One region of the Nonomuraea sp. CA-141351 genome, then DNA from elsewhere that is predicted to be linked to it. Evidence: riboswitches for the same ligand, from Rfam matches in the RefSeq annotation. Region 1 holds a riboswitch; each other region holds the start of a gene.

What was found. A riboswitch is a leader RNA that binds a small molecule or an ion and turns the genes downstream of it on or off. The one in region 1 is predicted to bind cyclic di-AMP.
Region 2: linked by a shared signal. The riboswitch ahead of ACQPWU_RS01910 (glycoside hydrolase family 25 protein) and the one ahead of ACQPWU_RS44185 (coiled-coil domain-containing protein) in region 1 are both predicted to bind cyclic di-AMP.
Region 3: linked by a shared signal. The riboswitch ahead of ACQPWU_RS58685 (NlpC/P60 family protein) and the one ahead of ACQPWU_RS44185 (coiled-coil domain-containing protein) in region 1 are both predicted to bind cyclic di-AMP.
Region 4: linked by a shared signal. The riboswitch ahead of ACQPWU_RS21390 (CHAP domain-containing protein) and the one ahead of ACQPWU_RS44185 (coiled-coil domain-containing protein) in region 1 are both predicted to bind cyclic di-AMP.

What each region holds. Positions count from the first base shown of each region.
Region 1 covers NZ_CP191982.1:9,417,445-9,422,782, reverse strand. Annotated here, with positions in the region: gene ACQPWU_RS44210 (hypothetical protein) at 1-300, shown strand, start outside; gene ACQPWU_RS44205 (uridine kinase) at 303-929, shown strand; gene ACQPWU_RS44200 (50S ribosomal protein bL37) at 995-1,072, opposite strand; gene ACQPWU_RS44195 (DeoR/GlpR family DNA-binding transcription regulator) at 1,206-1,985, shown strand; gene galT (galactose-1-phosphate uridylyltransferase) at 1,982-3,061, shown strand; cyclic di-AMP (ydaO/yuaA leader) riboswitch at 3,126-3,266, shown strand; gene ACQPWU_RS44185 (coiled-coil domain-containing protein) at 3,272-4,228, shown strand; gene ACQPWU_RS44180 (hypothetical protein) at 4,444-4,590, opposite strand; gene ACQPWU_RS44175 (YybH family protein) at 5,039-5,338, shown strand, end outside.
Region 2 covers NZ_CP191982.1:371,100-376,437, forward strand. Annotated here, with positions in the region: gene ACQPWU_RS01895 (glycosyltransferase 87 family protein) at 1-897, opposite strand, end outside; gene ACQPWU_RS01900 (NAD-dependent epimerase/dehydratase family protein) at 1,036-2,007, shown strand; gene ACQPWU_RS01905 (glycosyltransferase family 2 protein) at 2,004-2,663, shown strand; gene ACQPWU_RS01910 (glycoside hydrolase family 25 protein) at 2,721-3,497, opposite strand; cyclic di-AMP (ydaO/yuaA leader) riboswitch at 3,510-3,652, opposite strand; gene ACQPWU_RS01915 (WD40 repeat domain-containing protein) at 3,992-5,338, shown strand, end outside.
Region 3 covers NZ_CP191982.1:12,480,028-12,485,365, reverse strand. Annotated here, with positions in the region: gene ACQPWU_RS58700 (NADP-dependent oxidoreductase) at 1-259, opposite strand, end outside; gene ACQPWU_RS58695 (winged helix-turn-helix transcriptional regulator) at 344-745, shown strand; gene ACQPWU_RS58690 (LuxR C-terminal-related transcriptional regulator) at 1,427-1,639, shown strand; gene ACQPWU_RS58685 (NlpC/P60 family protein) at 1,654-2,697, opposite strand; cyclic di-AMP (ydaO/yuaA leader) riboswitch at 2,703-2,852, opposite strand; gene ACQPWU_RS58680 (amino-acid N-acetyltransferase) at 3,129-3,698, shown strand; gene ACQPWU_RS58675 (hypothetical protein) at 3,709-4,704, opposite strand; gene ACQPWU_RS58670 (RDD family protein) at 4,720-5,244, shown strand.
Region 4 covers NZ_CP191982.1:4,518,841-4,524,178, forward strand. Annotated here, with positions in the region: gene ACQPWU_RS21375 (LysR family transcriptional regulator) at 1-93, opposite strand, end outside; gene ACQPWU_RS21380 (alpha/beta fold hydrolase) at 152-964, shown strand; gene ACQPWU_RS21385 (YoaK family protein) at 959-1,642, opposite strand; gene ACQPWU_RS21390 (CHAP domain-containing protein) at 1,854-2,528, opposite strand; cyclic di-AMP (ydaO/yuaA leader) riboswitch at 2,541-2,678, opposite strand; gene ACQPWU_RS21395 (Gfo/Idh/MocA family protein) at 2,795-3,748, opposite strand; gene ACQPWU_RS21400 (aldo/keto reductase) at 3,768-4,589, opposite strand; gene ACQPWU_RS21405 (hypothetical protein) at 4,688-5,338, shown strand, end outside.

The DNA of each region.
Region 1 (5,338 bases):
ACGCTCGCCGCACCCCTCGCCGCCGAACGAGGACTGCCCGCCATCTGGCTCACCCCGTTGCTCACCGTGGAGTCCGTCGTCGGGGCGCTGCGGCGGAGCAAGGCTCCCACGCTGCTCGTCGGCGGGGCGGCCGACAAACTGTGGGACGGTGAGGTCGCGCGGGGTCTGGGGCACCCGTATCTCGAGGTTCCGGACGCCGACCACGGCATGGAGATCTTCGGAGACCCGGTCGCCTCGGCCCGGGTGCTCAAGGACGTGACGGAGGCCATGGACCGGTTCGTGGCGGGGCTGCGCGCGTAGGCATGCGGTGGCGACCGATCTCCCGCGACGCCCTCGTCGAGGAGCTGGCCGAAAGGGTCGCCGCGCGGCAGGGGTGGGTACGGGTGGCCGTGGACGGCGCCCCGGCCGCGCGTCCTGAGACGCTGGCAGACGAGCTCGTCGCGCCGCTGCGGCTGCGCGGGCGGCCCGTGCTGCGGGTGTCGGCGGGCGACTTCCTACGGCCCGCGTCGCTGCGGCTGGAGCACGGCAGGACCGACCCGGACGCCTTCTACGAGGACTGGCTCGACGCCAAGGCGCTCACGAGGGAGGTCCTCGAACCCCTGGACCCGGGCGGCACCGGGCAGGTGTTGCCACGGCTCTGGGACAGCCGCGTCGATCGGGCGTACCGGGCGCCGTACCAGGAGCTGCCCCCGGGAGGGGTGGTGATCGTCGACGGGACGCTGCTGCTGGGGCGGGGGCTGGCGGTCGACCTGAGCGTGCACGTGTGGCTGTCGGCGGGGGCGCTGGAGCGCGGGACACCCGAGGACGAGCTATGGCGGATGCCCGCGTACGAGCGGTACGAGCGAGAGGTACGGCCCCAGCAGGCCGCCGACATCGTGGTCAGGGCCGATCACCCGGACAGGCTGGCCCGCCTGGCCAACGACGCGTGACGCTGGAACGGGGCGCGGGTCATGTGTGAAACCCGGGTGGCCGCCGGGAAAGGCGGCCACCCCCGTCAGCGCGCCGTGGGGCGCTTGCCGTGGTTAGCCTTCTTCTTCTTGCGTGCCTTGCCCTTGCGTGAGCGCCTGGCCATAGCTCGCCTCCGATGATCGACCGGAACCCGAGCCTCTCTCTCCCCAGGTGACCAGCGCAAGGGCACCACGCTAACTAACATTCCCCAACAATTCCGTGTCATAATTTGGTGGAATCTGTTGGAAGGAGCGGGTGTGCTCGCACAACAGCGTCAGCAGACGATCCTCGAACGCGTGCGCAGCAACGGCGGCGTCCGGGTGGCGGACCTCGTCCGCGAGCTCGGCGTCTCCGACATGACGATCCGCCGCGACCTCGAGGTGCTGGCCGAGCGCGGGCTGCTGGAGAAGGTGCACGGCGGCGCCACCGCACTCGGCCCCGGCTCGACCGAGGAGCCGGGGTTCACCGCCAAGTCGGCCCGCCAGCAGCAGGAGAAGGAGGCCATCGCGCGGCGCGCGGCCGGTCTCGTCAGACCGGGCACGGCCGTGGCCCTCTCGGCGGGGACGACCACGTGGGCGCTGGCCCGCCACCTCATCGGCGTCCCCGAGCTGACGGTGATCACCAACTCGATCCCGGTCGCCGAGGTCTTCCACCGCAACCCGCGCTCAGACCGCACGGTCGTGCTGACCGGCGGCGTGCGCACGCCGTCCGACGCCCTGGTGGGCCCGGTGGCCGTGGCCGCGATCCGCCGCCTGCACGTGGACACGCTGTTCCTCGGCGTGCACGGGATGAGCGTGCGGGCCGGGTTCACCACGCCCAACCTGCTGGAGTCGGAGACCGACAGGGAGCTGGTGGCGGCAGCCACCAGACTGGTCATCCCCGCCGACCACACGAAGTGGAACACGGTCGGCATCAGTACGATCGCCGAGCTGAGCGAGGCCGACGTGGTCATCAGCGACGCGGGGCTACCCGAGGACGCACGCACGGAGCTGGCCGAACGGGCCGGAGAACTGATCATCGCGGAGGGCTCTCCTTGAAGCGCACCATCACCCACCTGGCCGACGGCCGAGAGCTGATCTATTTCGATCGGCGTGACGACGCCGACAGGAGCGCGATCGACCGGCGGACACTCGACCCCCGGCCGGTGGCCTCCGAGCTGCGTTACGACCCGCTGACCGAAGAGTGGATCGCGATGGCGGGGCACCGGCAGACGCGCACGTTCCAGCCGACCGGCTCGGCGAGCGAGTGCCCGCTGTGCCCGTCGTCGGACACGCGCTCGTCGGAGATCCCGGCGTACGACTACGACGTCGTGGTGTTCGAGAACCGGTTCCCGTCCTTCTCCGGCAATTTCGGGACTTACCAGGATGTGGGCGGGTTGAGCGATGTTCGCCCGGGAGCGGGGAGGTGTGAGGTCGTCTGCTTCACCTCTGAGCACTCGTCCTCCTTCTCCCGGCTCTCCAGCGACCAGGTGGAGCTGGTCATGGAGGCGTGGGCCGACCGCACGGCCGAGCTGTCCGGGATCGAGGGTGTGGAGCAGGTGTTCTGTTTCGAGAACCGGGGCGAGGAAATCGGTATCACGCTCGCCCACCCGCACGGCCAGATCTACGCCTACCCGTACGTCACGCCCAGGACCAAGCTCCAGCTCGCCGCCGCCAGGCGTTACACCAAGGGCAACCTGTTCGCGGACGTGCTGGCCGCCGAGCGGGCCGAGGCGACGCGGGTGGTGGCCTCCAACGAGCTGTGGACGGCGTTCGTGCCCGCCGCCGCGCGCTGGCCGTACGAGGTGCACATCTACCCGCACCGGCAGGTGCCCGATCTGGCCGCGTTGTCGGAGGAGGAGCGCTCGGCGTTCGCGCCGCTCTACACCTCGGTGCTGCGGGCCTTCGACGACCTGTTCGGCGTCGTGATGCCGTACATCTCGGCCTGGCACCAGGCGCCCGTACGGCGGGATCGCGAGCTCGCGTACCTGCACCTGGAGCTGTTCAGCATCAGGCGGGCGCCGGGGAAGCTCAAGTACCTGGCCGGGTCGGAGTCGGCCATGGGTGCTTTCGTGAACGACGTGCTGCCGGAGGAGGCCGCGCGTATGCTTCGATCACAAGTAGATCACTATTAGGTTTCTAGTTAGGGTCGCATTACTTGTGATCTACCACTAACATCCCTTTTGCACCGGCTGTAACTGCCGTTGCATGCCTAATCCCGGGCGTGTCGCCCGGGAGCCGGGGACCCACCTCGTTCTGGGGTGAATCCGACCACGTGTCGGTAGGGCACCTCCACGCCCGAACCCGTCAGCTAACCCGGCCGGCAGAGGGAGAGGAACATCCACGTGGCGGCTCCGTCCCCCGTGGCGCTTGCCATCGGTCTCATCACTGCCGCGGCCATCGCCGTCCTGCCGGCAACCGTGGCGTCGGCGGCCCCCAAGCCGTCGGAGACCGAGCTCCGCGCCCAGCTGAAGCAGCTCAACAGCAAGGTTGACAAGCTCATCGAGAAGTACAACCTCAAGCGCGTCGAGCTGGCCAAGGCGCAGCAGGCCGCCAAGGCCGCCAAGGACCGCCTGGCCACCGCGGAGCAGACGCTGGCCACGGCCGAACAGCGGGTCGCCGACGTCGCCAGGATGCGCTACCAGAACCACGACCCATCGGTGCCCGCCATCCTGCTGTCCCAGAACGCTCCCGGTATCGCCCTGCTCGAACAGCTCACAGCCGAGCAGCAGGCCGTCGTGCAGGGTGTGGCCAAGGCACGCGACGAGAAGAAGCAGGCCTCCGACCAGGCCGCCGCGCTCGCCACCCAGATCAGCGCGGACGCGAAGGACGTGGCCAAGCAGCGCCAAGAGGCCCAGGACGTCATCAAGGACATCCAGAAGAAGCTCCAGGACCTGGTGCCGTTCGGCCCCGGCCGCAATTCGAACGGCAGCTGGGCCCCGGAGCTGCCCACGGGCTCGGACAACATCACGGCCCGTACGCGGCTGATGAAGGCGGAGGTGGCGAAGAACTTCAAGCTGCCGTACGAGGTGGGCTGCTTCCGCTCAGGCTCCAGCGGCGAGCACCCGCTGGGGCGGGCCTGCGACTTCATGATGAGCACCGGCGGCACGATGCCGGCGGCCATCAACAACGCCCTGGGTGACCGCATCGCGGACTGGGCGCTCAAGAACAAGGACAAGCTCGGCGTCAAGTACGTGATCTGGAAGCAGCGCATCAACATGGGCTCGGGCTGGCGGGCCATGTCGGACCGCGGCAGCATCACCGAGAACCACTACGACCACGTGCACATCTCGATGTACTAGAAATGGGGATTTTGCATCTGGTGCTGTATATCCACTGGTTGAGATGGCGTTCGTGCTGGCAGCCATGCGGTTGAGCGTTCGGAGTGCCAGCTCCGCCGTGTCGCCTGTGGTGCTCTGAGCCGCATTTCTTCTCGTTCTCCGGACACCTTCTCGCATCAGATGCGAGGGGGTGTTGACGGTGAGAAGGGCGGCTGTGGAGCGCCGTTCGCGCGCACCTACCTGCTGCGACGCCTGCGTGGAAGCCACGTGATCAGCACGGCCAGGGCGACGGTCGCGCAGGCGCCCGCCGAGTCGATGTCGCCTTCGGCGAACGCCAGTGCCGTCGGCAGCAGCGGCATCCAGAAGAAGGCCACGGATGGCATTTCGTTTGTATCGCTGCTTCGGCGGGATCTCGGGAGAACTCGGCCCTGGTGTACATGATCGCCACGAAGGGGCCCATCGTGAGGATCACGAACAGCCAGTGGATGCCGGTGGTGGGCGCGAACTGGAGTCAGGCCAGATCCGCAGCGCTCATGGTGCGTCCTTCCTGGTGCGGTGGTGCCTGTGCGGGCCTTTGCGACCGTAGAGGACAGACGCTTATGCCTTCCAAGACCGGTTTCGCCATGAACGGATGACCCGTAAGGCATAGTCCCTCGCTGAGGGTCCGCATCCGGCTCGCCGCCCCGCATTGAGCTCACCCAAGGAGCGTTCGACCAGGCGATGCGAAGCGCCTCGCGGCCCGGCTGCAGCTCCATCATGCCGCTCAGGACATAACGCCATAGCAATATTAATCTTAGACAAGATAACCCTTGAGCCATAGCTTCGGGAGGTGTGAGAAGCCAGATTCCACCTCAAGGGAAGGTTGGGGTAGCGATGCCTACGCAACGCGAGGTAGATGAAGCCAAGATCCGCCAGCTGGTCGACAAGATCGTCGAAGGGCTCCAAGGCAAGGATCTCGAGGGTCTGAAGCGGCTTTACGCAACGGACATTGTGTCCTTCGACATCGAGCAGCCGCTCCAGCATGTGGGGATCGAGGCGAAGCTCAAGAACTGGGCGCCCGTGTTCACGTTCTTCGAGAGCGTGACCTATGAGGTTCGAGACCTGACGCTCACCGTGGGCGATGATGTGGCG
Region 2 (5,338 bases), 3.7 Mb from region 1:
GCTCTCGTAGCGCTCCTCCTGCAGGTAGCCCGGCAGGTAACCCACGACGGACGCCTGTGAGACCAGCGCGTAGGGCAGGTAGGCGAGCGCCACGACCAGGGTGGCGGGCACAAGGATCTTGAGGAGGCGCCGCCAGTCCACCCCGTTCGCCAGGACTCCCGACAGCGCGCCGGGCAGCGTCGCGGCGGGCAGTAACTTGGCCGCCACGGCCGCGCCGAGCAGCGCCCCGCGGGCGCGTGCGGCGCGCATGGCGAGCACGACCAGCAGCACGGCGAGCATGTCGACGTGCGCGTTGTTCACGGCCTCGATGGGGACGGCGGGGCACCACGCCCAGTAGGTGGCCGTCCTGACGTTCCACCTGCACAGTGCGAGCAACGCGACGACGGCCATCACCCAGCCGCCGAGCTGCAGGACCTTGTGCCGGGAGCCGTCCGGCGAGAGCCAGTGAACCAGGAGGAAGTAGCCCTGGGCGACCGGCGGGTAGATGGTGGGCACGGTGGGGCGGTTGATCCTGGTGCACCCTCCGTCCGGGAGCGGCCACAGGCCGCGGGCCTCGCACCCGGAGGGGAAGAGCCAGGCGTCGCGCAGCCCGGCGAGCGCCGGGTCGGCCGGCGGATGGTCGTACGGGGAGATGCCGGCGGCCTGGACCCGGCCGTCCCAGGCGTACCGGAAGGAGTCGGTGCTGCTGCTCGGCGGCGCCGACAGCCCGGTCGTGACCATCACGATGCCGCCGACGACGACCAGCACGGCCAGCCGCCTGTCCGGCGCCTGCCGCGCCAGCCACACCGCCACGGCGAACAGCGCCCAGGCGAGCAGGTACCAGCCCAGACCGGGCGCCCCGGCCACCGTCCGCACCAGAACGAAGGCCAGGCCCACGAGCACGACGATGAGCTTCACGGCGGCAGCCTCACATCCCGGAGGCGGTTCGTGGCCGCTGGAGAGCCAGACGTTCGCACTCCATAAGAACCCTTACGAAGTGCGAACGTCGCTACAGACCGGCCGCGAGGCGGGGCTAACGTCGGCCAGGTGAGAGTGATGGTCACCGGCTCGGCCGGATTCATCGGTGGTCACGTGGTCGAGGCACTCGAGGCCGAGGGGCACGAGGTCGTCGGCCTCGACCTGCGCACCGGTGCCGACGTGCGCGACGTTGCGGTGCTGGATCGGCTGCTGCCGGGCGTGGACCTCGTGGTGCACCAGGCCGCCAAGGTCGGTCTCGGCGTGGACGTCTCCGACCTGCCGGACTACGCCTCGATCAACATGTACGGCACGGCCGTGCTGCTGGCGGCCATGGCGCGCCATCGGGTCGAGCGGCTGGTGCTGGCCTCCTCGATGGTGGTCTACGGCGAGGGCTCCTACGAGTGCCCCGGGCACGGCCGGGTGCGCCCGGGCCCGCGCACGAGACGGGACCTGGAGCGGGGCCGGTTCGACCCGGCCTGCCCTGACTGCGGCATACCGGTCCGCTGCGTCACCATCGCCGAGGACGCGCCGCTCGATCCGCGCAACGCCTACGCCACCAGCAAGCTCGCCCAGGAGCACCTGGCCGCCAACTGGGCAAGGGAGACCGGCGGCAGCGTCGTCGCACTCCGGTACCACAACGTCTACGGCCCGCGTATGCCCCGCGACACCCCCTACGCCGGAGTCGCCGCGATCTTCCGTTCCGAGCTGGAGGCGGGACGGCCGCCGAAGGTCTTCGAAGACGGCGGCCAGCTCCGCGACTTCGTGCACGTACGCGACGTCGCCCGGGCGAACCTGGCGGCCGCCCTCGCGCCCGCGCATCCCGGCGAGCCGCGCGCCTACAACATCGCCAGCGGCACCCCGCACACCGTCGGCGAGATGGCCGCCGCACTGGCCGCCGAGCGGGGCGGGCCGGCCCCGCGGATCACCGGCGGCTACCGGCTCGGGGACGTCCGCCACATCGTCGCCTCTCCCGAGCGGGCAGGCCGCGAGCTCGGCTTCCACGCCGAGATCGGGTTCGAGGCGGGCATGAAGGAGTTCGCGTGGTCATGACCGTCGAGGTGATCCTGCCCTGCCTGAACGAGGAGGCCGCGCTCGGCTGGGTGCTCGGTCGCATGCCCGAGGGCTACCGTGCCCTGGTGGTCGACAACGGTTCCACCGACCGCTCCGCCGAGGTCGCCCGCGACCTCGGCGCCCGTGTGGTGCACGAGCCGCGCCGCGGCTTCGGTGCCGCCTGCCATGCGGGGCTGCTGGCCGCGAGCGCGGAGGTGGTCTGCTTCATGGACGCCGACGCCTCCCTCGACCCCCGCCAGCTCCCGAGAGTCGCAGAACCCGTCATAGGCGGCCACGCCGACCTGGTGCTCGGCGCCCGCCGGCCGTGCGAGGCAGGCGCCTGGCCCTGGCACGCCCGGCTCGGCAACGCCGTCATCGCCCGCGGCCTGCGTCGCCGCACCGGGGCGCCGCTGCACGACCTCGGGCCCATGCGGGCCGCCGGACGGTCCCGGCTGCTGGCGCTCGGGCTGAACGACCGCCGGTTCGGCTACCCGCTCGAAATGGTGCTGCGCGCGGCCGCCTCCGGCTGGCGGATCGCGGAGGTGGAGGTGGACTACCTGCGTCGAGCGGGCCGTTCCAAGGTCACCGGCACCGTCCGGGGCACCCTGCGGGCCGCCTCCGACATGCGGCGGGTCATGGCCGAACACATGAGGTGACGCAGCCACAGGTAGGCGTGGACGGACGCGGGCGCCGGCCGTTCGCGCCTTGCTTGCTCAGGCGGCGCGGCGGCCCAGGCTGCGCAGTTGGTCGGCGGTCAGTGCGGAGACGTTCTGGTCGATGGGGGTTTCGGTGTACTGGTGGATGGTCCAGGACTTCCAGTCGGCGGGTGGGGTGATCGCTCCCTTGGCCTTGCTGTAGTGGGCGACCCACAGTGGGTACTCGGCCAGGCCCCTGCCGTAGGTGTTGGCGAAGTTCCAGCCGCTGTAGAACATCGGGGTGATCCCGGTCTTGTCCTTCACGTACGACAGCCACGTCTTGGCCCAGGCGTTGACCTCGGTGACGGACTTGCCGTCCGTGGTCTCCAGGTCAAGGACCAGCAGGTCGCCGGGCTTGGCGGGCTGGGAGTTCACCACGGACAGGAAGTGCTCGGCCTCCGCGACGGGGTCGTTGCCGGGGTGGCCGTAGTGGTAGGCCCCGCGCACGATCCCCTTCTTGCCCAGCTGGAGCCAGTGCCTGGCGAAGGAGGCGTCGCGGTAGCTCGTGCCTTCCGTGGCCTTGATGATGCCGAACTTGGCCGTGCTGGCGTTCCAGTCGTACTGGGGCTCGTAGTTGGAGATGTCCAGGCCGTAGGTGAGAGATCCGGTCTCGTGCTGAGCCGCGTGTTCCGGGCCGTTCTCCGTGGAGGATGCGAGCGCCATGCCGGCCACGCTGGCGACGGCGGCGGTCCCGGCGAGGATCGCACCGGCGACGACGAAGCTGAGGCGCTGGGTGAGGGGATCGAAGTGATGCTTGAGGGCGTGGGCGACTGTGGCAAGCCGAGGCTTGGGCATGACGGCATTGACTCCTTGCTTCCATGCCGCCTACCGGGTTAGCTGACGGGTTCGGGCCTGGAAGTGCCCTACGAGCGCAGCCTGGGCTGGCGTCCGATTCACCCCAAGAGGTGGGTCCCCGGCTCCGCTGGGCGCGGATTCGGCGGCCGAACGCTGTCCCCGGAGAGTTCTGAGGGCAGCGCACGGTCTGGTCAACGAAGCGGCAACGATGCGGCGAAAGTCGTCCCATCTATGCCTTGATTAGGCAAAAGATAGACATCTACCCATAGATAGTGCAAGTAGGGCAAAATGTGATTTCCGCATATCAGCCGCTGAATAGCGCTGAAGTGCCGTGCCTGTAAGGGTTTTCGGGCTCGGTAAAGTTTGAGGGCCGCCTCTTCCAGGCCCCGCTCAGGCGATGCGAAGACCTACGATTGTCAACATACGGGGGCGAATCACCCGTACGTTGCTATTGTGACTTGGCATCATTCCACGGGTAATCGGGACGCGAGTCGATGACGCTCGATCTCACCTTATTGAACGAGGCCGGTCCGGCGTTCCTGCGCGGCGCGCTCGGCGGATCGTGCCCACCGGCCCTGCTGCGGGCCTATCGCCGGGCGCTCCCGCGGCTTCTCGCTCTACCCGGCCCCGAACGGCTCGAGCACCTGCGCGCGACCGCCGCTGCCGAGGAACCGGAAGCCCTGACAGCATTCGATGCGGTAGATCCGGGGACATGGACTCTGGCATGGGAAACCGGCGAGCGGCCCACGGCCTTCCACGTGTGCACGGCCCGGCACGACGGCCCGGTCTGGGCGGTGGCGATGGGCGAGTTCGAGGGCCGCACGTTCGTGGCCAGTGGCGGCGAGGACCACGTGGTACGGCTTCGCGACGCGTTCGACCAGTCAGGGCCGGACCTGGAGGGCCATACGGCGAGTGTCCGTGCCCTGGCGTTCGGCGTGGTGGACGGCCGCCCGGTGCTGGCCGGCGGCGACCACGACGGCACGATCCGTACCTGGGACCCGCTCACCGGAGCGAGCGGGTTCACCCGTGACACGACCGGAGGCCACCCGACAGCCATGGCCTTCGTCGAGGCCGAGGGCGGGCGGATGCTGCTCGCCGTGGCGATCGGCTTCGACAACCGCGGCATCCCGGCCGAAGACGAGGACGGGCGCGTCGACCTGCTGGACCCGGCCACCGGCGAGCTCGTGCGAGAGCTGCGTGCGGAGGAGAGGGACGGGATACTCGACCTCGCGGTGGCGAAGCTGGGCGAGCGGACCGTACTCGCCTCTCTGAGCCCCTACGAGCTGTACGTGTGGGACGTCGCCACCGGCGAGCAGTTGGGGACCGCCGAACTGAGCGATGTCTGGGAGGACATGGAGCAGGACGGGTTCGCTCCGCCCCTGCTCGTGGGCGTAGGGAGTGGGCGGCCCGAAGTCGGCGTGGTGGTCCGGATCGAACACCCGCCGGGCTACACGGTGCAAAGCCGCAAGGTGGTCTACCTGAAACTGGAGAACCTCGGCGAAAGGACCCCCAGTCAGGGGTTCGACCGCGACCAGGGGCCGGTGACCATGACGACTCACGACGGGCGGAACGTGATGCTCGTGGCGAACCACACCGGAGCCGTCGGGGCGTGGGAACGGCCTGCCAAGGCCGTGATCTGGCACCCGGGCCACGAGACGGACGTCGACCTGGACGCCGACACCCGCCTGATCACGGCCGCCGCCTTCGGGCGCCTGGAGGAACGCCTCTGCCTGGCCACGGCCGGTCTCGACGGGACGGTGCAGGTCTGGGACGCGCAGACGCCTCACAGACACCGGCGGACCGGCTACGGCGGGTCGGGGCTGGCGGTGTTCACCACAGTG
Region 3 (5,338 bases), 3.1 Mb from region 1:
CCTCCTCGCCCACGCGGAACGCGACCCCGTCGCCCACCTGGTCGACGGTCCCGGCGGCGTCGAAACCGAGCCCGTACGAGTCCAGCTTGCGGGCCACGCCGTGGTCCGCGAGCGTCCCGGCCGCCACGGCGAGGTCGAACAGATTCACCCCGGCCGCCGCCACCTTGATCCGCACCTGTCCGGGCCCCGCGGTGGGCACCGGCACCTCCACCAGCTGAGGAGCGCCGGAGCCGCCAATGAGTGCACGCATGTTCGTCATGGCGACGAGCGTAGGAAGAGTTACTCTCTTCTGGTAAGGAGGCACCTTGAAGTGCGTAACCCACCCAGGAGGAGGAGCGAACAGATGGCCACGAAGACGGCGGTGGAGCGGCGTGACGAGGCCAGGCAGGCGTTCGACGCGTACTTCGCCCAATGCCCCTCCAGGAAGCTTCTCGACCGCCTCAGCGACAAATGGGTCACCCTCCTGCTCAGCGCGCTGGCGGAGGGGCCGCGCCGCTACAGCGACCTGGCCAGGCGCGTCGCGGGCGTCAGCCAGAAGATGCTCACCCAGACCCTGCGCGGCCTGGAACGCGACGGCCTGGTCTCGCGCACGCTCACTCCGTCGGTGCCCGTACGGGTGGACTACGCGCTCACCCCGCTGGGCGAGAGCCTGATGCCGCTGGTGGCCGCGATCAAGAGCTGGGCGGAGACGCACATCGAGGACGTCGAGGCGGCCAGGGACCGGTACGACGCCACCAACGCCTGACCGAGTCCCTTACAGAAAGTGGTCGCGAAGCTGCCTTCCGGCACGCCGGTTACCGATACGAGGGCAGTTGTCAGCATCGGGTCAAGGTCGCCGGCGATTGTCCCGCTCCAACGCCGGAAGCGCCCGAAGCCTCACGAGTGCCGGCATGATCGCCATATCGGGGACCGGGCACGCACGCCCGGAAACAGGGCCGCCGGCCACGGGCGGCGGCGCGAGCAGCGCGGCGGCGGCCACTCGATTACCCCTAGGCCAATCGGAGCATGCGGCTCCGAATAATCCAATACGTCGGCTTGACCTGGATCTCTCGAATGGAGTGCCGGCGCCGTACAAAGCGAGCGATTGGTGGCTCGCCGTGCGAGCGGAAGATCGCGAATCGCGCGCTCCGGCGGCAACGACCGGCTTATGGATCACACCGAAACTCCGCGCCGAACAGATCCAAATCGGCAACGCCCGAAGATCCCATTGATGGCACATGGCAGGCCCAATGAGATCACTCATCCGAGACCGGGCGCCCTGACATATCGCGAGTGCCTCATATATAACGGATCATGTCAATAGAGCTCGTCAAGTGCGGCGATTGTCATGCTTGACGACCTTTCCAGGATGCGTTTACCGTCTGCGAGGAGCGGCTTTGGCCCATCTGTGAGGTCCGAGTTCTGCTGTTGGGGGGGAGGGCTCCCGATGGATGTGCTCACTGAAGGCGTTGAGCTAAGCCATGCTGATTTGGCGCTGCTGGCGGAGCTGGCAAGGGGAGTCACGGTCGATCGGGTGGGCAGACGTCTGGATATCAGCGGGCGCACGGTACGCCGGAGATTACGGGGCATCTGCGACCGCATCGGCGTCGCCACGGCGATCGAGGCCGTGGCCTGGGCCGCGCGCCGCCAGCTGATCTAGTGCTGCGGGATGTCTCAGTCGGCGATGCGCACCGCGCCGGCGAAGGGCCGCCTGCCGAGTGCCGAGACCCGTACGACGTCGCCCGTCTGCGGGGCGTGCACCATCATGCCTCCGCCGATGTAGATGCCCACGTGGTGCAGGTCGCTGTAGAAGAACACCAGGTCGCCGGGCCGCAGCTCAGAGCGGGAGATGTGCCTGCCCGCGGTCCACTGGTCGCCGGTGTAGTGCGGCAGCGAGATGCCCACCCGCTGGTACGCCGCCATGACCAGCCCGGAGCAGTCGTAGGAGCTCGGGCCCTCGGCGCCCCAGACGTACGGCTTGAGCTGCTGCGTGAGCGCCCACCGCGCGGCCTCCGCGGCCTTGCCGCTGCCCGCGATGGGCAGGTTGACCCGCACGGCGCGCGTGCCTGGCTGCCCCGCCTCGCCGAGGGCCCGCTTGAACAGGCTGCTCTCGACCTTGGTGACCAGCTTGGTGATCTTGTCGCGCTTGGACTGGAGGTCATCGACGATCTTCTGGACCTCGTCGATGCGCGCCTTGGCGCCTGCCTTGGCACGGGCGGCGGCGTCCATGGCCTTGGCGAGCTGGTTGATCTCCTCGCCCTGCTCCTGCTCCAGTGCGTACGAGGTCGCGGCGCGGCTGAGGAACTCCTCGGGGTCCTCGGAGGTCGCGAACGCCAGAGTCTTGGTGAGGCCGCCCGTGATGTAGGCGTTCTGGGCGAGCAGGGCGGCCTTCGCGCGCTTGGCGGCCAGATCCGTCTCGCTGCTCGTCAGCGTCTTCTGCGCGACCTCAGAGGCCTTCTTGGCTGTCTTGAGCTTCTCCCGCTGGCCGTTGTACTGCTCGGTCAGCGTCTCGATCTGCGTGTGCAGCTCCTGGGCCTGGTCGGCGAGCTCCTTCAACGAGGGCTTGGGGTCCGCGGACGCCGAACCGACGGGGATGGCGAACAGCAGCGCGGCGACTGTGAGACTCACCACACCGAAGTGGCGTGGGCGCCGTGCCCGTTCCGGAGGGCGGGCGTGCTTGCCCGCCGACTTCCCCCCGCCGTTGCGCGTGCGCTTCACCAACCAGCTCCTCTCTTGGACGCCTACCGGGTTAGCTGACGGGTTCGGGCCGGAGCAGCCCTACCGAGAGACTCGGACTCACCCCTGTGGTGGCGCTGGAGGTCGCCACCGATGGATCCCCGGCTTCCCTTTCGGGAATTGAGCGTGTCTCCCGCGCGGCACGCGTGGAAACATTGTCGCTGGACACTAATGCACTCCAGGTTCGTGCTCAACCAGAACTGCCAAGTCTGTAGAGGTTTCACAACCGAAGGGTCACAAGGTGATCTCGTGATCACCTGTGCAGAACAGACCTTATGCCCTCTATGTCCGTGCTTTCGCGCAAACGAGACTGGGGGCAAGCTCCGTGCTCGTCTGGCCACGGGATGTAACAGGATGGGCCGAGCTATGGGAGTTAGGGCCGAGCCGTAATGAGATCTGTACCCTGGAGAGCCATGGAGCAGGTGGCCGAACTGACAACGCCCGAGACCGCGGTGGTGGTCCGGAGAGCCCGCACGCCCGACGTGCGCGCGGTCAGGCGCCTGGTGGACACCTACGCGGGCGCGGGCCCGCGGCTCCTGGAAAAGGCCACTGTGACGCTGTACGAGGACGTACAGGAGTTCTGGGTGGCCGACCGAGGCGGGCAGGTCGTCGGCTGCGGCGCGCTCCACGTGCTCTGGGAGGACCTCGCAGAGATCCGCACGGTGGCCGTGGATCCCGAGTGCCGGGGGATGGGCGTCGGCCACCGGATTGTCTCCGCGTTGATCCAGCACGCCAAAGATCTGGGTCTGCGACGTGTATTCTGTCTCACTTTTGAGGTCGACTTCTTCGCGAGGCACGGGTTCCGCCCGATCCAGGGCACACCGGTCTCACCCGAGGTCTACGCCGAACTGCTGGCCTCGTATGACGAGGGTGTGGCCGAGTTCCTCGACCTGGAACACGTCAAGCCGAACACGCTGGGCAACACCCGCATGCTGCTCCACCTGACATCGGGTGACGCGGACCTTGACCAGATGGAAAGGTGATTGTTGATACCTATGTCGATACGTTGGGCAGCACAGGCATGTGTCCTGACACGTGCCACATGCGCACTCGAAGCGAGGTGACACGGTGAGCACCGGACAGCCGCCGTATCCACAGGACGAATCCGGCGACAATCCCGCCGGCACTCCGGAATACGGTCAACAGAACGCGGGTCGCCGCCCCGGCGAGCCCGACCCCGACGTGACTGTGGTCGGCTACCGGGCGGACGATGCCTACGGTCAGCAGCCCCAGTACGGCCAGCAGGGCTACGGCCAGCAACAGCAGTATGGCCAGCAGCCCCAGTACGGCCAGCAACAGCAGTACGGTCAGCCCCAGTACGGGCAGCAGCCTCAATACGGCCAGCAGCCCCAGTACGGCCAGCAGCCGCAGTCCCAGCCCGGCTACGGGCAGCAGGGCTACGGCCAGCAGGCCCAGTCGCAGCCGGACTACGGGCAGCAGCAGTATGGTCAGCAGCCCCAGTACGGCCAGCAGCAGCCGGGCCAGCAGGGCTACGGCCAGCAGCCCCAGTACGGCCAGCAGCCGCAGTCGGGCCAGCAGGGTTACGGCCAGCAGCCCCAGTCGCAGCCCGGCTACGGGCAGCAGGGCTACGGCCAGCAGCCTCCCTCGGGCCAGCAGTACGGTCAGCAGGCCCAGTCCCAGCCTGACTATGGTCAGCAGCCTCAGTACGGCCAGCAGCCGCAGTCGGACTACGGGCAGCAGGGCTACGGCCAGCAGGCCCAGTCGCAGCCGGACTACGGCCAGCAGCAGTACGGCCAGCAGCCGCAGTCCCAGCCGGACTACGGGCAGCAGCAGTACGGTCAGCAGCCCCAGTACGGCCAGCAGCAGCCGGGCCAGCCGGACTATGGCCAGCAGCAGTACGGTCAGCCCCAGTACGGCCAGCAGCAGGCCCAGCCGGGCTACGGCCAGCAGTACGGCGACCAGCAGCAGTACGGCCAGGCTTACGGGCAGCCGCAGCAGTACGGCCAGCCCGGCTACGGTCAGGCCCACGGACAGCCGGGTCCGGTGGGCGTGCAGCCGCCCGGCGCGCCGGCTCCGCTGGCGGAGTGGTGGCAGCGCCTGGTGGCGAGGATCATCGACGGCGTCATCTTCGGCATCCTCTACACGCTGATCACCATCGTCGTCAGCCTGCTCGCCGTGGGCTACGACTCCGCCACAGGTCTTACCACCGGTATCCTGAGCGGCTTCCTGGTGGGGCTCGTTCAGTATCTCCTCCTGGCCTTGCTGTATGTCGGCTACGACTTCTTCATGACCAAGATGAACGGCCAGACGGTCGGGAAGATGGTCATGGGCATCAAGGTCGTGCCGGTCGGTGCCGGGATGCCGCCCGGCGGCCTGGCCACCGACGCGGCGCTCAAGCGTGCGGCAGGCACCTGGGGCTGGTACTTCCTCGGCGTCATCCCGTTCATCGGCCCGCTGTTCGGCGTCATCGGCACGGGTCTGAACGGCGCCTCGCAGCTGTGGGACAAGCCTCTGCAGCAGACGTTCGCCGACAAGTTCGCGAACACCGTAGTGGTGAAGATCAAGTAGTTCACGCGACAGGTAAAAGCAGGGGCCGGCTTCGTGCCGGCCCCTGTTTTGTGTGCGGGAGGCGTACCAAAATGAGGGCCTGGGTCGCTGATGA
Region 4 (5,338 bases), 4.9 Mb from region 1:
GGCGGGCTGGGACATGCCGGTGTGGTCGGCCGCGGTGGTGAAGCCGCCGTGCTCGGCGACCGCGACCAGCACCCTGAGCTGCGCCAATGTCATGCCGACATACCTTAGTTGGTATTTGACCATAGGTGGGGCAGAACATCATGGTTATGCCATGTCCGAGCGAATGACGATCGAAGTCGACGGCCGCATGGCCAGTTATCTGACGGCGGGCGAGCGGGGCCCGGTGGTGTTGCTGCTGCACGGCACGTATTGGAGCCGGGTCTGGGAGCCGGTGATCAACACTCTGGCGGCGGCGGGGCTGCGGCCTGTGGCGGTCGATCTGCCGGGGCTGGGGCGTTCCGAGGGGGAGCTCACAGGGGAGACGGCGGCGGTGCCCGCGCTGGCGGCGTGGGTGGGGCGGTTCGCGGCCGCGGTGGGTGCGCAGGCGCCGCTGCTGGTGGCGGGGCACGACATCGGGGGCGCGGTCGCGCAGCATCTGCTGGTCGAGTCGGAGGTACGGCGGCTGGCTCTGGTCAATTCGGTCACGTACGACTCCTGGCCGGTGCCCGGGGTGGCCCGTTACCGGGATCCCGCTGTGGTGGCGGCCACGACCGTGGAGGAGTTGCTGGCCGCGCGCCGCAAGGCCGTCACGACCGCGCTGGCTCGGCCGGCCTCCGAGGCGGAGCTGGCCGGCTACCTGGAGCCGTGGCACGACCTGCGGGTCGGCCGGTCCTGGATGGCCCTGGCGGGCGCGGCCGACAGCCGCTACACGCTGGACCTGGTGCCCGCGCTGAAGGCCGATGAGACGCCGAAGCTGCTGGTGTGGGGCGAGGACGACACGTTCCAGGAGGTCCGGTACGCCGAGCGCTTCGTGGCCGAGATCCCGAACAGCACGCTCGTGCGCATTCCCGGGGCCGGGCACATCCCGATGGAGAACGACCCGGCGGGGGTCGCGCGGGCTCTGGCGGATTTCTTCCTCTCATGAGCGCCCGCGGGCTGCGAGGGCGACGATCGCGAGCAGGACCAGGGCGAGCGTCAGCGCGGCTGCGGGGCCGATGTTCAGGTGCAGCGTGGCGCCGGCGAGCGCGCCGAGGAACATCGCCGCGACGGAGGCGAACCGGCGGAAGGCCGCCCGCCCGGGGGTGTCGGCGGCCAGGCCCGTCAGGGTGGTGGTGAGGACGTTGGTGACCAGGTCGGGTACGCCCAGCGCGCGTACGGACGCGTTCTGCAGGCCCATGCCGCACGCGAGCAGCGCGATGAGCGCCGCCCTGGCCCCGGCGGTGTGGTGTCCGGCCGTGAGGGCCACTACGAGGCCGGCCGCGACGAGGACCGCGTGCACGGTGGTGGCGATGGTGAACGCCCGCCGCGCGTTCCCCACCTGCCTGGTCAGCAGGCCGGCGCTCCACGCTCCGGTCCCGAAGCAGGCGAGGGACAGGGGAGGGGCCCATTTCGACAGGTCTCCTCCGCCAACCAGGGCGAAGCCCAGGAAGACGATGTTGCCGGTCATGTTGGCCACGAAGACGCGGCCCAGGCCGAGGTAGCTGACGGCGTCCACGATTCCGGTGACCATGGCCAGGAGGATCAGCAGGGCGGGCAGGAGGCCGTGTGGGTTTCCGCCGCGGGGGAACAACCCGTCGGCGACCCACTGGAGCCCGCCCTTCATGGCTGCTTCGAGACGACGGCTCCTGGGCGTGGGCTGGGTCTCATGGCGGCTCCTTGGCGAGGTTCGCGCGTGGCTCTTCCCGCGAGCCTGCTTCCCTCGGGTCTTCCCAGGTGGCGGGCCGCTCATCCGGCCTGCGCCTGACCCGCCTCGCCGGTGGAATGCGAAGAGCGCGCGCCCCTTTCGGGACGCGCGCTCGTCTAGCGCAACAGGGTCAGCCGGCGTACTGCGGGTAGCCGTAGCCGACGACCTGGGACTTCGGACGCACGCGCTCTTCGACCTTGCCGTTGCCGGTGTTGCCTTCGACGGTCGAGATGGTGCCGTCGCCGTTGTCCTTCTCGACGAACCCGACGTGCTGGATGTCGTCGAGGCTCTTGCTGCCGCTCCAGGAGAAGAACACGACCGCGCCGGGCTTGGCGACAGTGCCGAAGCGGTGGTTGGCCGCGAACCACTTGGCGTGGGCGACGGTGTAGGCGTCCCAGCCGACCTGCGGGCGGGCGCCGGTCTGCTCGCCGACCCAGGAGACGAACATCGAGCACCAGGCGGCGTTCACGTAGTCGGCCCGGCTGCCGCCGTCACGGGCGATGGTCTCCGCGGCGCGCTGTGAGTTGGCGTACCACTTCTGGTACGGGGTGCCGCCGCCGTAGGCGTTCTCGGAGGTGCCGACCTGGGACTTGGCGAGCGCCAGGACCTGGGAGGCGGTGACGTTGATCTTGGTTTCCCGGGACTTGGCACGGTCGTTGTCGTGAGTGGCTGCGGTGGCCGGCTGCTTGTCCGCGGCGGAGGCCGCGGTCATGTGGGCGCCGAGCCCGGAGGCCAGGACGGTCGCGCCGAGCGCGGCTCGGACGATGTTGGTCTTCGTGGCAGCGGTAATGCGGAACTTGGCCATCGAGGGGGTTACTCCTTGCTTCCATGCCGCTTACCGGGTTAGCTGACGGATTCGGGCGTGGAAGCTGCCCTACGGCACCGAAGTGCCGATTCACCCCATGGGACTTGGGTCCCCGGTTCCGCCCGGAGGCGGATTCAGCGGTCACAGGACGGTCCTGTGATGTGTGTCGCGATGGTCGGACATCGCCGGACAAACCGGACGAATGTCTCAAGAATGCCTCAAATGTAATGCATAAGGCAAGAGGCTACAAATCTGTAACGACCCAGCTAGGCGAGCTGCCTGCGAGCCGCGGCCAGGAGCCCCATCATGGCAAGGGACTCATCAAGCGGCATGACCGAGCTTTCGGTCCTGCCTTCGGCCGTCGCGGCGCGGACTTCGCGGAGCTCTCCGGCGTATCCGTTGTCCGCCGGATCGAGCACATGCTCCTCCGGCTCCATGGAGCGCCCGGAAAGTAAAATCCGCTGCGGGGCCCAGAACGGCGCCTGGACGTCCGCCCGCATCTGAGTACCTACAACACAGGCATGGTTCGGGTAATTCCCGAGCAACGAGGTCTCTACGAGAGCCCGCCTGCCGTCGGGGTAGAGCAAGACCCCGGCCGCCTCCGCGTCCACGCCGTTGGGGGCCAGGGAGCCGGTGATCCGCAGGTCAGAGGGCATGCCGAGGAGCAGCTGAGCCAGGCCGAACGGGTAGATCCCGAGGTCGAGCAGGGCCCCGCCGCCCAGCTCCGGCGCCCACAGCCGGTGCGCCGGATCGTAGGGCTTGGCGAAGCCGAATGAGGCCTGCACGGAGCGGATGTCGCCGAAGCGCTCGTCGGCCGCGATCTTCTGGATGAGGGGGTTGAAGCGCATCCACATGGCTTCCATGAGGAACACGCCTGCCTCGCGCGCCAGCCGTACCATCTTCTCCGCGTCGTCCACGGTGGCGGCCAGCGGCTTCTCGCACAGCACGGCCTTGCCCGCGGCGATGGCGGCCTCCGCCACCTGCAGATGCTGGGCGTGCGGCGTCGCGACATAGACGGCGTCCACGGCCGGATCGGCGCACATCTGCTCATAGGAGCCGTACGCCGACTCCGCGCCCAAAGTGGAGGCCAGGGCCTGCGCCCGTCCTAAGTTCCTGGACCCGACGGCGGCCACCCGCATCCCCGGCTCGGCCACGATGGCCGCTCCCACAGTCCGCGCGATACCGCCTGTCGCCGCAATGCCCCACGCAAAATCCCGCACACGGGAGATCGTAGACGAATCACATCATGTCGAACGTGTCGGGATCGGGACCGAAACGCCGGCCCCTGTTCAGCGCGCCGATGGCGGCCATGTCCTCGGGGTCGAGGATGAAGTCGAACACGTCGATGTTCTCGGCGATCCGCGACGGGGTCACGGATTTGGGGATGACGACGTTGCCGAGCTGCAGGTGCCAGCGGAGCACGATCTGCGCGGGCGTCTTGCCGTACTTGCCGGACAGCACGGCCAGCGCGGGGTCGTCGAGCAGCCCCTGGCCCTGGCCGAGCGGGCTCCAGGCCTCGGTGAGGATGCCGTTGGCCTCGTGGAAGGCGCGCATTTCGCGCTGCTGCAGGTACGGGTGGAGCTCGATCTGGTTGATCGACGGCACGATGTCGGTCTCGTTCATCAGCCGGGTCAGGGTGTCGATCGTGAAGTTGGAGGTGCCGATGGCCTTCGCCCGCCCATCACGGTAGATCTTTTCCATCGCCTTCCACGCCTGCACGTACTTGTCCTGCTGCGGCACCGGCCAGTGGATGAGGAAAAGGTCGATGTAGTCGAGGCCGAGCCGGGCCAGGCACTCCTCGAAGGCCGCCTCGGCGCGTCCGTGGTCGGCGTTCCACAGCTTGGTGGTGACGAACACCTTCCGGCGCGGCAGCTCCGATTCCCGCACGGCCTGGCCCACGCCCTCCTCGTTGCCGTACGCGGCGGCGGTGTCGACGTGCCGGTAGCCGGCCTTCAGCGCGGTCGTGACGGCCTGCGCGGCCTCGTCGGCGGCGACCTGCCAGACGCCGTAGCCGAGCTGCGGGATGTGCACGCCGTCGGCGTTGAGCAAGAGAGAGTTCATAGCCTCCATTGTTCACGTCGCGTTTCTGAGGGCTTAAGGCGGCGGGGCTAGCTTGAAGCGGTCGTGAACGGGCCATCACCCGGCTGGGAGGAGCAGGAGTGGTCGAACAGGCGTCGGCCTGGGTGGAGTCTCCGCTCCAGATGCTGTGCGCCGTCGAGGCCCACCACGCAGGCTTGCTCGGTCCCAAGACGGTCGTCGTGCCGCGCTCGGGTCTTCGGCCGCTGAAGGCCACGCGCCGGGAGCTGAGGTCTCTCGGGCTACCCGACGGACTGGAGCTCGCCGACCCGCGCGAACGCATGCCCAGACGCGTGCAGGCCGTCGGCGACGCCTTCTCCGGCAGGGTGCAGCTGCGCTGGCTCACCTCGCGTCCGGGCCGCATCGTGATCGTGGACGACGGTCTGGCCACTCTCCGGCTGCTCGAGCTGCTGGCCGCGGGGCCGTACCGGCCGCTGCTGCGGGCCAGGGCCCAGCCGACCAAGCTGCGCGCCGCGCTGGGCCTGGCGGCCGCGCTGCGGCTGCGCCTGAGCGACGTGTCGGTCTTCACCGCCCTGCCCGTCGACAAGTCCCTGGAAGACGCGGTACGTCGGGCCGGGATCGATCTGGTACGCCACCAGTTCGCCTGGCTGCGGGCCCAGCCGCCCAGCGCCGAAGGGCCGGCGGAGCGCACGGTCGTCCTCGGCACCTCGCTCGTCAGGAACGGCCTGGTGCACCGCGACCACTACCTGCGCTGGCTGACCGACCTGGCCGCG